2 regions of the Anaerostipes sp. 494a genome follow, and region 1 is predicted to be linked to the other one. Evidence: predicted binding sites of a transcription regulator. Region 1 holds the regulator's gene; the other holds the start of a gene.
The links. The regulator Rex, encoded in region 1, represses fermentation and respiration genes when NADH is low (regulators of the CRP and FNR family bind a similar motif). The targets are predictions, from matches to a motif close to ATTGTTAANTANTTAACAAT.
Positions count from the first base shown of each region.

Region 2: gap (type I glyceraldehyde-3-phosphate dehydrogenase) is a predicted target of Rex. The motif match lies at 4,377-4,396, and genes of this name have one in related genera.

Region 1 covers NZ_MJIF01000001.1:532,171-539,985, forward strand. Annotated here, with positions in the region: gene alr (alanine racemase) at 1-929, opposite strand, end outside; gene BHF70_RS02810 (bifunctional ADP-dependent NAD(P)H-hydrate dehydratase/NAD(P)H-hydrate epimerase) at 874-2,388, opposite strand; gene acpS (holo-ACP synthase) at 2,385-2,747, opposite strand; gene BHF70_RS02820 (redox-sensing transcriptional repressor Rex) at 2,753-3,403, opposite strand; gene BHF70_RS02825 (ABC-F family ATP-binding cassette domain-containing protein) at 3,581-5,476, shown strand; gene BHF70_RS02830 (glycosyltransferase family 2 protein) at 5,531-6,547, shown strand; gene BHF70_RS02835 (S8 family peptidase) at 6,623-7,522, shown strand; gene hemW (radical SAM family heme chaperone HemW) at 7,517-7,815, opposite strand, start outside.
Region 2 covers NZ_MJIF01000001.1:19,162-26,976, reverse strand. Annotated here, with positions in the region: gene BHF70_RS00135 (FadR/GntR family transcriptional regulator) at 1-28, opposite strand, end outside; gene BHF70_RS00130 (hypothetical protein) at 59-748, opposite strand; gene tpiA (triose-phosphate isomerase) at 1,099-1,845, opposite strand; gene BHF70_RS00120 (phosphoglycerate kinase) at 1,935-3,140, opposite strand; gene gap (type I glyceraldehyde-3-phosphate dehydrogenase) at 3,314-4,330, opposite strand; gene BHF70_RS00110 (Na/Pi cotransporter family protein) at 4,531-6,207, opposite strand; gene BHF70_RS00105 (histidinol-phosphatase HisJ family protein) at 6,342-7,151, shown strand; gene BHF70_RS00100 (radical SAM protein) at 7,228-7,815, opposite strand, start outside.

The DNA of each region.
Region 1 (7,815 bases):
ATAATCGGAGCATACTGTCCATGTATCAAAACCCGTCCTTTGGAAGACAAAGCTCTTGGATATCCATCCGCATATCCAACTGGAATTGTAGCAATCTTTGTTTTTCTTTTTGTAATAAACGTATGATTATAGCTGACTCCTTCACCAGGTTCCACTTCCTTTACATGTACAATATGTGTCTTTAAGGACATAGCCGGTTTTAAATTTAAGACATCCTTAGCCACTTCTTCTGACGGATATAAACCATAGGTAATAATACCTGAACGTACCATATCCATTCTCCACTGATCCATATCAATAATGGAAGCGCTGTTGGAAACATGTTTAACCGGAATATCAATATTCTGTTCTTCCAGCCACCCTATAAATTTATCATATTCAGCTTTTTGTTTTTTTGCAGAATCCTTATTTTCTTCATCTGCACAGGCAAAATGTGTAAAAATACCTTCAATTTTAATATTAGGAAGCTTAGAGATCTTTATAACAGTTTCCAGAGATTCTTTTGTAGGCTTAAATCCAATGCGATTCATTCCAGTATCAAGTTTAATATGCACTTTTGCATCTTTTCCCAGTGCAACTGCTATTTTTGACAAGGATTCTGCCATTTCATAACAAAATACCGTTGGCTGGATTTCATATTGAATCAAAGCACCATATTGATACTCAGAGGTATATCCTAAAATTACGATAGGCTGTTTAATTCCATGATTTCTAAGAGTAATTCCTTCTTCAATGATGGCAACTGCAAATGCATCTACACCAATTTCATTTAAGGCTTTTGCAATAGGCACTGCTCCATGTCCATATCCGTCAGCTTTAATAACTGGCATAACTTTTACATCTGGTCCTATTACTCTTTTTACTTCGTTTATATTATTGCAGATTGCATCCAGATCGATAACTGCATGCACCCGGTAATACTGATTCATATTCTCCTCCTGTTACATCTTTTATGTGTTTTAAAATATCTGACGCTATCATGCTATATGGACCCTTTTCATCTCTTGCGGCATTTCCTGCAAGTCCATGAAGATACACACCCTTTATGGCTGCCTCATAGGAAGACATTCCAGAACCAAGAAGCCCGGCAATCATTCCAGCCAGAACATCTCCGCTTCCGCCTGTTGCCATTCCATGATTTCCACTTTGATTGATATATAGCAAATGAGATTTTTCTGTCACTACTGTTGCTGCATCTTTTAACACAGCCGTTCCATGGTACTTTCGGGCAATGTCCTCTGCTGCCTGACAGATATCTTTTTTTATTTCTTCCAGCGGCTTTGACAACAGTCTGGCACCTTCCATAAGATGAGGTGTCAAAATAAGACCGTATTCATATTGTACATCCATTTGATACCTGCTGATAGTATTCAACCCATCTGCATCGATGATCAATGGCTTTTTCCCATGCTCCATTATATACTGTAGCATATCTCTGGTCTGTTCTGATACCCCGATTCCCGGTCCAAACAAAATACAGTCACACCATTCCAAAGATTCTTTCAGCTGGTTTCTTGTTCCAAAAAGGCACTCTGGCAGCCTTGTTTGTAATATTCCTCGGTTTGATTCGTCAGAAAGAATCTTTACCAGTCCGGCTCCCATTCTTAAAGCAGCTTCTCCTGCAAAAGCCGCTGCTCCTGACATGGTTTCATTACCTGTTATCATAAGGATTTTACCATAAGTTCCTTTATTGGAATCATTGGCCCTCGGCGGCATTATATTCCTTTCATCCGCAAATGTAAAGGCACTTGCATATTCTTGTATGGTCTGATCATGAAATCCAATAGATACCAGTTTTGTAATACCACAATAATCTTTGCCCGGATACAGCAAATGACCTCTTTTTAATCCTCCAAATGTCACTGTTACATCAGCATTCACTGCACAGCCAAGAACTTTCCCGCTGTCTCCGCTGATTCCAGAAGGAATATCAATGGAAATAACTTTCTTTCCAGACTGATTAATCTGTTGAATTACCTCTTTGAAAATGCCTCCTACTTCTCTTGATAGACCCACACCAAAGATTCCTTCAACCAAAAAATCATATTTTTCATATTTCACATCATCAACAGGATAAAATCCTAGATTTTCTAAAATTGAAAGTTGCAGTTTTAAATCTTTTGAAGCCTTTTCTACATTTCCAACAATAGTAAAATCTATCCTATATTTCTGTTCAAGGAGAATCCTTGCCGCAGCCAGTGCATCTCCTCCATTATTTCCTGTACCTGCAATTATCAAAATACGACTTTCTTTTTTCGCATATTCTTTCACCACATTTGCCACAGCCTCTGAAGCTCTCTCCATTAACACTAAGCCCGGAATTCCTATTTGATCAATAGTTTTTCTATCAATATCCTGCATTTCTTTATTTGTCAAAACATATTTCATAAGCACTCTCCTATCGCAAATGCCTGTGTATATTTCCCTGTATTTGTAATGGAAATATGAATTTTTTCAATTTTAAGATTTTCCGCCATTTTTTCTGCCTGTCCATACAATTTTACATATGGTTTACCTTTATGATCTCTAAGTACTTCTATCTCATTTGCTTCTACACCGAAAAAGCCGGTCCCAAATACTTTGGAAACGGCTTCCTTTACAGCAAAATTACCAGCTAAAGTCGTAGCATTATTATTTGCATCGGATAATTCATTTGTCGTAAATATTCGATTCAGAGTTTTATGCCTTGAGATCATTTTCTGAATCCTGCTGATTTCTACCAGATCTGTTCCTATCCCGACAATCATCTTTCTTACTCTCCATTCTCTTCCCGATTATGTATATTGTAAGTCAATGTCATTAAACTTTCAGCAAGATGTACATTTTCTACTGTAACATTTTCCGGAAGATGCAAATCCACTGGAGCGAAGTTCCAAAATCCTCGAATACCCCATTCAACCATCTTTTTAGCTATACTTGGAGCCTGGTCTTTTGGAAGTGTCAATGCTGCAATCTTGATATTATGGTGTTTGATATAATCTTCCATATCATCAATATCCAGCACTTTAACTCCACGAACAGAAATACCTATCAGTTTTGGATTGACATCAAATAACGCCATTACTTTGTATCCATAATCTTCATTGAATGACTGATAATTCGCAAGGGCCTGTCCCAGGTTTCCTGCTCCGACAATGATCATATCATTTCTCTTATCCAGCCCTAAAATTTTTCCAATTTCGGTGTACAGATTTTCCACATTATATCCGTAGCCCTGTTGTCCAAATCCTCCAAAATTATTTAAATCCTGGCGTATCTGAGATGCTGTTACCATCATACGTTCACTCAGTTCCTTAGAAGAAATTCTGGTAATATTTTTTGCCTTTAATGCACCAAGATATCGGAAATATCTTGGAAGACGTTTTATTACAGCTGATGAAATATTTTTATTTGTATTTCCCATTTTATTTCCTCCAAACTTTATTTCTATTTTAATTATATAAGATTGTCTAATAACTGTCAATCTTTCTCATTAGTTTCCAAATGAAAATTATTCCATTTTATATGAAAATATGATATTCTGAATTCTAGTGTCTTCATTGAAAATAATATTTTATATAATAGAAGGAGTTATTGACTTATGATTTTATCATGCCAGAATATTTGTAAAACATTTGTCGAAAAACCTGTTTTACAGAATATTTCATTCCACTTAAATGAAAATGACCGACTGGCGATTATCGGATATAACGGTGCAGGAAAATCCACATTATTAAAAATTCTCGTTGGAGAAATAAGTGCAGATGACGGAGAAGTATCCATGAAAAAAGATACATCTCTAGGATATCTGGCACAGCATCAGAATCATAGCTTTCACCATACAATCTTTGATGAACTGCTTTCCGTAAAGCAGGAAATAATTGAACTGGACCATGAAATGCGAACATGCGAACACGAAATGCAACATTTAAGTGGTGAAGAACTTGAGCAGAAAATGAAACAATATACCAATGCCACCCATCGTTTTGAACAGTTAAATGGATTTGCATACAAAAGTGAAATTACCGGGATTTTAAAAGGACTTGGATTTTGTGAAGAAGATTTCCAGAAACAGATCAGTACATTATCAGGAGGGCAAATGACACGTGTAGCCCTCGGAAAACTTCTATTGAAAAATCCTGATGTTTTATTACTGGACGAGCCTACCAATCATCTGGATGTAGAATCCATTCGATGGCTGGAAAATTACCTGTCCCATTATAACGGAGCGGTGATTATCGTATCCCATGACCGCTATTTTCTTGACAAGATTGTCAACAAAGTTATGGAAATCGAACTGGGAAAATCTATGCTTTTTGATGGAAATTATTCTCAATTTATTCAAAAACGAGATCAGATCAAAGCTATCCGCCAAAAGGAATATGAAAATCAGCAGCAGGAAATTAAACACCAGCAGGAAGTTATCAAAAAACTAAAGCAATTTAATCGCGAAAAATCCATTCGACGTGCTGAAAGTCGCGAAAAAGCCTTAAATAAGATGGAAATTCTTGAGAAACCAATGGAATATAATTCTGATATGCGTCTTATCATTGAACCTGAAGTAATCAGCGGTAATGATGTTCTGACATTAAAAGATGTGAAAAAATCATTCGGCTCAAAGCCTCTGTTTGATCATATCAGCTGTAATATTTTTAGAGGTGAACGTGTTGCTCTGATCGGACCAAATGGTACTGGAAAAACAACATTATTGAAAATCATATGTAAAAAGATCAGTAAAAACAGTGGTCTGATTCAGCTTGGGGCTGGTGTATCTATCGGATATTATGACCAGGCTCAAGATAACCTGGACGATTCAAAAACAATTTTTGATGAAATATCCGACTCATATCCAGACCTTACAAATACAAAAATACGAAATACTCTGGCAGCATTTCTGTTTTATGGAGAAGATGTTTTTCGACCGATATCTTCTTTAAGCGGAGGAGAAAAAGGGCGTGTATCTCTGGCAAAACTAATGCTTTCTCATGCCAATTTTCTGATTCTGGACGAGCCTACAAACCATTTGGATATCCATTCAAAAGAAATATTGGAATCTGCCATGAACGCTTATACAGGAACAATTTTTTACGTTTCTCATGATCGCTATTTTATTAACAAAACATCTACCCGTATTCTTGAAATTTCTGATAGCGGATTGACATCTTATACTGGTAATTATCAGGATTATTTAAAACAAAAAGAAAAAGAAGCCATTATTACTGCAGATAATAACCCGGCAGAAGAAATCACGGAATCCAAGCTTGACTGGCAGCAGCAGAAAGAACTTCAGGCAAAACAGCGGAAAAAGGAAAATCGCCTAAAAAAAGTCGAAGAACAAATCACACAGCTAGAAGAACGCCAGTCTGAGATTGAAGAACAAATGGCACTGCCAGAAATTGCTACAGATGTTGCAAAACTAATGGAGCTCGGTAATGAGCAGGCTTCTATTACTGATTCTCTGGAAGAATTGTATGAAGAATGGGAAACCCTTTGCTAATTTTGTAAAAAGGGGTATAATTAGAGAAATCATAATAATTATATGGAGGTTATCATGAAATTATTATCCTTTGTAGTACCTTGCTATAACTCTCAGGAATATATGCGTCACTGCATTGACACACTTTTACCAGGTGGCGAAAATGTTGAAATTTTAATCGTTAATGATGGTTCTTCTGATCATACTGCAGCAATTGCAGATGAATATCAGAGAAAATATCCTACTATTTGCCGTGCCATCCACCAGGAGAATAAAGGACACGGCGGCGCAGTCAATGCCGGAATTGCCAATGCCACCGGCATATACTTAAAAGTTGTAGACAGCGATGACTGGGTTAATCAGGCAGCCTATGACAAAATCATGGATACTTTATCTAGTTTCTATGAAAAAGGAACTGTTCTTGACATGCTTCTTGCAAACTATGTTTACGAAAAACAGGGTGCCAGAAAAAAAACTGTTATCCATTATCGTCATGCCATTCCTCACAATAAAGTATTCTGCTGGAATGATGTAAAACGATTTCCTATTGGACAGTATATTCTTATGCATTCTGTTATTTATCGTACAGCACTGCTTCGGGAATGCCAGCTAAAACTTCCAGAACATACATTTTATGTTGACAACATTTATGTATATAAACCACTTCCATATGTAAAAAACATGTATTATCTGGATGTAAATTTCTACCGCTATTTTATCGGTCGAGATGATCAGTCTGTAAACGAAATAAATATGATTAAGAGAATCGATCAGCAGTTTTTAGTTACAAAAATCATGATTGATTATATGGCTGGTTTCAACATCACCACCAAACCTCTTGCCCGTTATATGCGGCATTATCTGTCTATCATCATGTGTATTTCTTCTATTATTGCCTTGAAATCAGGCAAGCCGGAGCATATTCAGATGAAGAAAGAATTATGGAAATATCTATATGATAAAGATAAATCTCTTTATCGTAAAATTCGCCACAGCATTGTTGGCTATGCAGTAAATCTTCCAGGAAGAGGCGGAAGAAAAACAACCATTGGTATATACAAAGCCGCGAGAAAATTTATCGGTTTTAATTAATTTTCTCACCCCACATCTGATGTATCCTTTTTCTCTGCTGTACGTATTCTATAATATAACAGTAGGGAGAAATCTATGTTACAATCCATCTCAGAACAAATTCATGCAGATCTTGCTCATAAACAGGGTCTTATGGGAAAAGGAATCGGTATTGCTTTTCTGGATACCGGTCTTTTTCCCCATAAAGACTTTGCTCCAGCTGATCATCGTATTGCTGCATTTATTGACTTTGTTAATCATAAAACCAAATACTATGACGACAATGGACATGGTACTCATATTACCGGAATAGCAGCTTCTTCCTGTCCTTATGGCAATGATATTCTTGGGATTGCTCCGAAATCACACATTATCTCATTAAAAGTTTTAAATTCTTTTGGAAATGGTATTCCATCCGCTTTTATCCGCGGTCTGGATTGGATTCATACAAACTATCAGAGTTATGATATTCGAATCGTAAACATCTCCATAGGCACTGCGCAAACCAACGAAGATGAATCTTCCAGAGAGATTCTTCGCTATGTGGATCAATTATGGGATGATGGTCTTATCGTTTGTATTGCCGGAGGCAATCACGGTCCAGGTCCTCAGAGTATCTCTATTCCCGGAAACAGCAGAAAAATCATCACCGTTGGTTCCAGCGATGACTTTATGAAAATCATAGGTAATTACCGTTTTTCCAGTCACTATTCCGGAAGAGGACCAACTCGTTCTTGTGTTATGAAACCTGATGTTGTAGCACCAGGAACAAATATTTATTCCTGCAGTATCAACAACCACTACACTATAAAAAGCGGTACTTCAATGGCAACCCCTGTGGTTTCCGGTGCAATGGCACTTTTAATCGAAAAATATCCATATTACACCAATAAAGACGCAAAACTAAAATTAAAAAACAATTGCGACCAATTAAAAACCCCCAGACACCATCAGGGCTGGGGGAAAATCAATCTAAAAAAATTATTAGACCTATAACAGGAATTCACACAATACCTGATTGCTGATAAGAATTCCTTTTTCCGTCAATGATAACATATCATCCTTTTCTTTCATCCATCCGCAGCCTATGGCTTTCTCTATTACATTCCTATAAAAATAATTCATAGGCTGATGGAATTTTTGCCTAAATTCTGTTCTTGATACCCCTTTGGTTTTACGAAGCCCCAAAAACATAAATTCTTCTATTTGTGCTTCCAAGGTTAAGGGTTTGGTTTCTTCAAACACTTTTGGAAAATAATCGGTTGCCAGATATTCATTCATAGAAAAAG
Region 2 (7,815 bases), 510 kb from region 1:
TCTCATATGCTTTTTTCTCTTTTTCCATGATATCATTTCCCTTCATTTCTATAGTTTTTTATTCTTCATGCAAATAACAGTACTCGCTTCCCATTTTCGCATCTCTATAACACCCCTCTTCTGCACATTGGGGAGGATTATTCATTCTAATGGTAATCCAAAACATAATAATTAAGAAAATTATAGCTGCAGGAAAACTGAAATACCATGGTTCCTTCTCTTCATCCTTTTTTTCCTTCCTGGCTTCCAAAACATAAGGCTTTTTTATTTTTAATAATTTCACGCCTAAATATCCCCATGCAGGAATGCAACATGCGGGCACAACATATAACATATGTAAAAGTTCCCATGTTATCTCTTCAATTATTATAGTTTTTATCAAGACATATGTAAATGCTAGAGCAAAAATCAGTGCTATGGTAAAATAATCCCTTCCTTCTGATTTTTCTCCAAAATATATATATCCTATTGTTGATAACATCCACACAAAATATATGGGAATCATGTATCTTGGACTGCTAAGCCATATAATAAGCAAGAGCATCAATGGAACAACTGCACACAATCCAATAACAAAACATATTAATACACTATTGTATATTCTAAGACCTAATGAGTCCCTTTGGGGTTTTACTGTTTCAGATATGATTTTTTCATCCGTTTCATATATATCTCCTATGACCTTTTTTTCTATCATATCATCCCATATATCTTTTTTTCCATCTCCATTCATATCAAAAAATGACATTTCTTTTTCTCCTCATTTCCCTTGATTATAAATCAATACGATTCCCCTTTTATTTCATTTTATCATATCCTCAAATTAAATACATCCTTTACTTAAGATTCAAGACTCGCTCGCGAGTCTTGGCGCGGAATTCGGGTCTGCATAGCAGACATACTTCCAATCCGAATTCCTGCGCATCCTCGCGGAGCGTATATCAGATGGGGGGATTGAAACCTGCCACTGATACATAATTGTTGCTCACCGCCTACAGAGGCGGGAGTCATCCCTCATCTGATATAGAGTCATAAAAAGAAAATCCCGTAAATACGCGGATTAACGTATCTACGGGACCCATCATCAATTAATCAAAATTATTTATAATTTACAATTTTTCCAAAGTCTGGTTTTAATGATGCACCACCAACTAATCCTCCATCGATATCTGGCTGAGCAAATAATTCTGGAGCACTAGCTGCAGATACAGATCCACCATACTGAATGCGGATTGCTTCTGCTGTAGCTTCATCATATACTTCACCAATACAAGCACGGATTGCTGCACAAACTTCCTGAGCCTGTTCTGTAGTTGCAACTTTTCCAGTTCCAATAGCCCAAATTGGTTCATATGCAATGATAGCAGTTTTAGCCTGGTCAGCTGTAACTCCCTGGAATGCAATCTTAATCTGCTGACGTACAAAGTCAATTGTAACTCCCTGTTCTCTCTGAGCAAGAGTTTCACCACAGCAAACGATTGGTGTAATTCCATGTTCAAAAGCTTTTAATACTTTTTTGTTTACAGTTTCATCTGTTTCAGCAAAGTATTCTCTTCTTTCAGAATGTCCAAGAATAACATATTTAACACCTAAATCTGTTAACATGTTAGGAGCGATTTCTCCTGTATAAGCTCCACTTTCTTCAAAGTACATGTTTTCTGCACCGATAGAGATATTGCTTCCTTCTGCTGCTTCAATAGCTGCTGGAATGTCAATAGCTGGTACACAAAATACTACATCAGAAGTTTCACTTGCTACTAATGGTTTTAATTCTTCAATTAAAGCTTTTGCTTCACTTGGAGTTTTGTTCATTTTCCAGTTTCCTGCTACGATTGTTTTACGCATGAGACTTATCCTTCTTTCTTAAAATATTAATATTGTACTTTTATATGGTAATTGTATTTATTCTCATTAAATACTTAAATGCTAAATGACTATTTATCGTTTGCTGCTACTACACCTGGAAGGTCTTTTCCTTCTAAGAATTCAAGAGATGCTCCACCACCTGTTGAGATATGTGTCATCTTATCTCCAAATCCTAACTGGTTAACAGCAGCTGCAGAGTCTCCTCCACCAATAATTGTTGTTGCTTCTGTTTCTGCTAATGATTCTGCAACAGCAATAGTTCCTTTTGCAAGGATAGGGTTTTCAAATACACCCATTGGTCCATTCCATACAACTGTTTTTGCTGTTTTAACTGCTTCAGCAAATTTAGCAGCTGTTTCTGTTCCAATGTCAAGTCCCATCATGTCAGCTGGAATTTCATCAGATGGTACAACAGATACTTCGATTTCCGCATCAATTGGATTAGGGAATTCTTTTGCGATTGTTGTATCAACAGGCAGGAACAGGTTCTTTCCTAATTTTTCTGCCTTATCCATCATTTCTTTACAGTAGTCGATTTTTTCATCATCTACCAGAGAAGTTCCAACTTCATATCCTTTAGCCTTTAAGAATGTATAAGCCATTCCGCCACCAATAATTAATGTATCACATTTTTCAAGAAGGTTATCAATAACTTTTAATTTGTCTGCAACTTTAGCTCCACCTAAAATAGCAACCATAGGTCTTTCTGGATTATTAACTGCATTTCCTAAGAAATCAATTTCTTTCTGCATTAAGTATCCCACTACAGCAGTATCAACATATTCTGTAACACCAACGTTAGAACAGTGTGCTCTATGAGCTGTACCAAATGCGTCATTTACAAATACGTCACACAGACTTGCCAAATCTTTGCTAAATTCTTCACCGTTCTTTGTTTCTTCAGCTCTGTAACGAGTATTCTGAAGAAGAACTACTTCTCCGTCTTTCATTTCAGCAACAGCTGCTTTTGCATTTTCACCAACAACATTGTCATCAGCTGCAAATTTTACTTCCTGACCTAACAGTTCACTTAAACGTACTGCAACAGGTGCAAGAGATAATTCTGGTTTTGGTTCTCCTTTTGGTTTTCCTAAATGAGAGCAAAGAATTACTTTTCCACCATCAGCAATCAGTTTTTTGATTGTTGGAAGAGCTGCTACCAGACGGTTTTCATCTGTAATTACTCCGTCTTTTAAAGGTACGTTAAAATCACAACGCACTAAAACTTTCTTTCCTGCTACATTAATGTCATCTACAGATTTTTTATTTAACATGTTTCGTGTTTCCTCCTAAGATTTTCCTGGATTAGGTCAGAATTGCAACCTATATAAATATAAATATTTGCAATTCTGATTAAAAAAAAGAGGATCCGGTCCAAAAAGACCGGACCCTCGTTGAGTCTTATCACACTGTATTACTACAGGCATGTCCTCAAAAATTGTTCAAATTAAGCTAATTCAGCAAAGTATTTGATTGTTCTTACCATCTGGCTTGTGTAAGAGTTTTCATTGTCATACCAAGATACAACCTGAACTTCATATAATCCATCACCGATTTCAGTAACCATTGTCTGAGTTGCATCGAATAAAGAACCATATGTGATTCCTACGATATCAGAAGATACTAATTCTTCTTCTGTGTATCCGAAAGATTCTGTAGCAGCAGCTTTCATTGCAGCGTTGATTCCGTCAACAGTAACGTTATCACCTTTAACAACTGCTGTTAAGATTGTTGTAGATCCTGTAGGAACTGGTACACGCTGAGCAGATCCGATTAATTTACCATTTAATTCTGGAATAACTAATCCGATAGCTTTTGCAGCACCTGTAGAGTTAGGTACGATGTTAACTGCAGCAGCACGAGCTCTTCTTAAATCACCTTTTCTCTGTGGTCCGTCAAGAGTCATCTGATCTCCTGTATAAGCATGTACTGTTAACATGATTCCAGACTGAATAGCTGCAAAATCATTTAATGCTTTAGCCATTGGAGCTAAGCAGTTTGTTGTACAAGAAGCTGCAGAAATAACTGTATCATCTGTTGTTAATGTGTCATGGTTAACATTGTATACGATTGTTGGAAGATCATTTCCAGCTGGCGCAGAAATAACAACTTTCTTAGCTCCTGCTGTAATATGAGCAGATGCTTTTTCTTTAGATGTATAGAATCCTGTACATTCTAATACTACGTCTACATCAAGGTCTCCCCATGGAAGTTTTGTTGCGTCTGCTTCTGCATAGATTTCGATTTCTTTACCGTCTACAACGATAGAAGATTCTTTAGCTTCTACTGTATCAGCTAAAGCATATTTTCCCTGTGCAGAATCATACTTTAATAAGTGAGCTAACATTTTAGGATTTGTTAAGTCGTTGATTGCTACAACTTCATATCCTTCTGCTCCAAACATCTGTCTAAATGCAAGACGTCCAATACGTCCGAATCCGTTAATTGCTACTTTTACTGCCATCTCAATTCCTCCTAAGTCTTGATTAATTAATTTGATGGATTTGCCAAATGTTAATCTATTGACAAACTTCTTTTTTATTGTAAACAATACACCTAAAAATTTCAAGGGAAATTTAAGAATTTTATCATGTATACAATATAATTCTTTTGTACAATTTCAACAAATTTTTACAGGTATTATCTTTATATATTCTGACATTTTTATTTATCATTCTGATTTAAAACATAACCTGCAATATTATCCGCATGATCTGATATTCGTTCAAGACTTGATATAATATCCAAATAGAAAACTCCCACTTCTGGAACGCATGATTCCGTTTTCAGCCTTTGAATATGACTTTTACGAAGCTTCTTTTCCAATTTATCTACTTTTTCTTCATTTTCAGTGGCGATGCGAGCTTCCTCTATACTGTCATTTTCAATAGAGCAAATAGCATGATTTAGTGCATTTTTCACATATTCCGTCATTTCTTTCAGCTCTTCCTGAGCCTGTTTTGTAAAATGAGATTTTCCTTCTTTCATTTCCTGTAAATACTCTGCAATATTCTCCACATGATCTCCCGCACGTTCTATATCTGTAATAGTGTCAAAGAGATTATTAACAACTACAGTCTGTTTGTCTGTCAATGCAAGCTGACTGATTTTAACAAGATAACCTGTGATCATGGTTTCCAAATGATTGATAACCTGTTCATTATGAAAAACTTTATCAATTTTTTTCTGACTTGGCTCATCTTTCATTGCTTCCTTCATAATTCTGTTTAAATTACCCAAAGCAATGCCACCCATACGTACAACTTCTTTTACTGCATTTTCTACTGCAAATGATGGTGTTTCCAAAATACGAGGATCCAGGTGCCGAAGAACTTTTTCTTCCACTTCTTCATCATCATCTTCCTCTATCGCATCTTCATGTATAATAAGTCCGGAAATTTTGACCAGAACATTTGCAAATGGGAAAAGCAGAATCGTAATTGATATATTAAATATTGAATGGAATATTGAAATCTGTGTACCGGAAATATGCTGTAATGCTAAATCATTAAAAATTCCAAAGAAAATAGTCATAATAATTCCATAAATAACCGCACCCATTACATTAAACAGCAAATGAATAGTTGCCGCTCTTTTTGCCGTTTTATTTGCTCCTGCACTGGATAAAAGTGCTGTAATACATGTACCAATATTCTGTCCAAGTGTAATAAAGACAGCAGATCTCCAGTTTACGATTCCTCGCATAGCCAGCGTTTGTAAAATACCTACAGACGCTGATGAACTCTGAATTATGGCTGTTACCAATGCTCCGACTAAAATCCCAAGAAATGGATTATTTCCAAGTACCTGAAACGCTTTATAAAAAATCGGACTGTCCTGATACATACCAATGGAACTTGACATGGATGAAAGTCCAATAAATAAAATACCAAATCCAACGGCTATTTCTGCCTTTTGCGTTAACTTCTGTCTGCTGGAAAATGTAATAATAAATGCTCCAATACCTAAAATAAGCGGTGCAAAAAAGTCTGGTTTTAGAGCTCCAGCCCATTCATTTGCTGATACAAGCCATGCTGTAATTGTTGTTCCAACATTGGCACCCATGATTACTCCCGCTGCCTGCGTCAAGTTCATGATTCCTGCGTTAACAAAACCTACAACCATGACTGTTGTTGCAGATGAACTCTGAATTATGGCTGTTACTAGTGCACCTACCAATACTCCGAGAAAACGATTATTAGTAAGATATCCTAATAGTTCTCTCATCTTATTACCGGCTGCTTTTTGAAGACCGGATGCCATAATATCCATTCCATAAAGAAACATTCCAAGTCCGCCAATGAATGCAAATAAATTACCGACATGTGTTAGTGTATTCATTTTTCTATCCTCCTGTGTTCATTTTATATCTTATCAAACCGCAGAAAAAATTTAAAGAACTTTTTACATATATCTTTCTTTATTTTTACATTTGTATCATAATATCATTATAAATACAAAAAAGGAGTTTATTTATGATAAAAGCAGATTACCATTTACACACCAGTTTTTCCTCTGATTCTGAGGCTCCCATGGAATCTATGATCCGTCAGGCAATCTCTTTGAATCTTGAAACCATTTGTTTTACAGAACACCATGATATAGATTATCCTGATAATCCTGACAATTTTGATTTTTTGGTAGATCTTTCTTCTTATAAGGATAGACTTTTTAATTTAAAAGAAAAATATAAAGACCAGATTGAGATTAATTATGGAATTGAATTAGGTCTTATGCCACAGACTCTAGATAAATGTGCTGATTTTTCTTTAAAGGATTCCTTTGACTTTATTATTGGGTCTTCCCATATTATTGACAATATGGATCCATATGAACCTGTTTATTTTGAAACTTATCCCTCAAAAAAAGGATTAGAACACTATTTTGAAGATATCTTACACAATGTTAGGAACTATAAAAATTACTGTGTTTATGGGCATTTGGATTATGCTGCAAGATACATTAAAGATCAGGATTTTCATTTTCGATACGCTGATTATTATGATGTTCTTGATGCAATATTAAAACAGATTATTTCTGATGGAAAAGGAATCGAAGTAAATACCGGAGGATGGAAATACGGAATGGCTAATCCTAATCCACATTATGAAATACTTCAAAGATATTTAGAACTTGGTGGTAAAATTCTTACCATCGGTTCTGATGGACATTGTCCAGAACATATTGCCTTTGATTTTCACAGATTGCCAGAGTATTTATCTTCTCTTGGTGTTCGTTATTACACAATTTTTAGAAATCAGAAACCGGAATTTTTGAAATTATAACTTTCAGTGTATTTTTAGTTCTTATTATTATCCTTATTCTGCAATTCGACACATAAATAAGGGATGTTTTTTCTTTTTAGAGACCTCTTCCCCATTCAGATTTGAGAGGAATATTACCTTCTATTGCTTCGTCCAGCAAAGAAATCATTCTTCTTTTGTCATCATTCAATGTTCCTCTCAAATTTAAATAATTAGAGGCATGATTGGATCTGAAAATACATCCTGGGCAATCCATATTCTGCAACATTTTTTTTGTTTCTATTAAAATATCGTATGGACTCATTAAATGAAATTTTCCTTTTTCTATCTCATTAAATAATGGCATATCTTCCTCTATCATTAGTGTAAGAAGTCCTACATATTCCGGTTTCATCATGGAGAGCACTTTTCCTGTATCCTCTGCATGCTCTCTCCATAAATATCTTCCGCCCAATCCTGAAATTGCAGTAACCGAAAGACTAATAGAAGCATCATGAATCCTCTTAGATGCTTCTATCATTTCTTCTGATGAAACACCCTTTTTCATAAATTTTAATACATCTGTATTTCCTGATTCCAGTCCTAAATATACCATAGAAAGTCCACTTTGACGTAATAATTTTAATTCTTCTGTATTCTTCAAAAGTACACTCTTTGGTGATGCATAAGAAGTAACCTGATAACA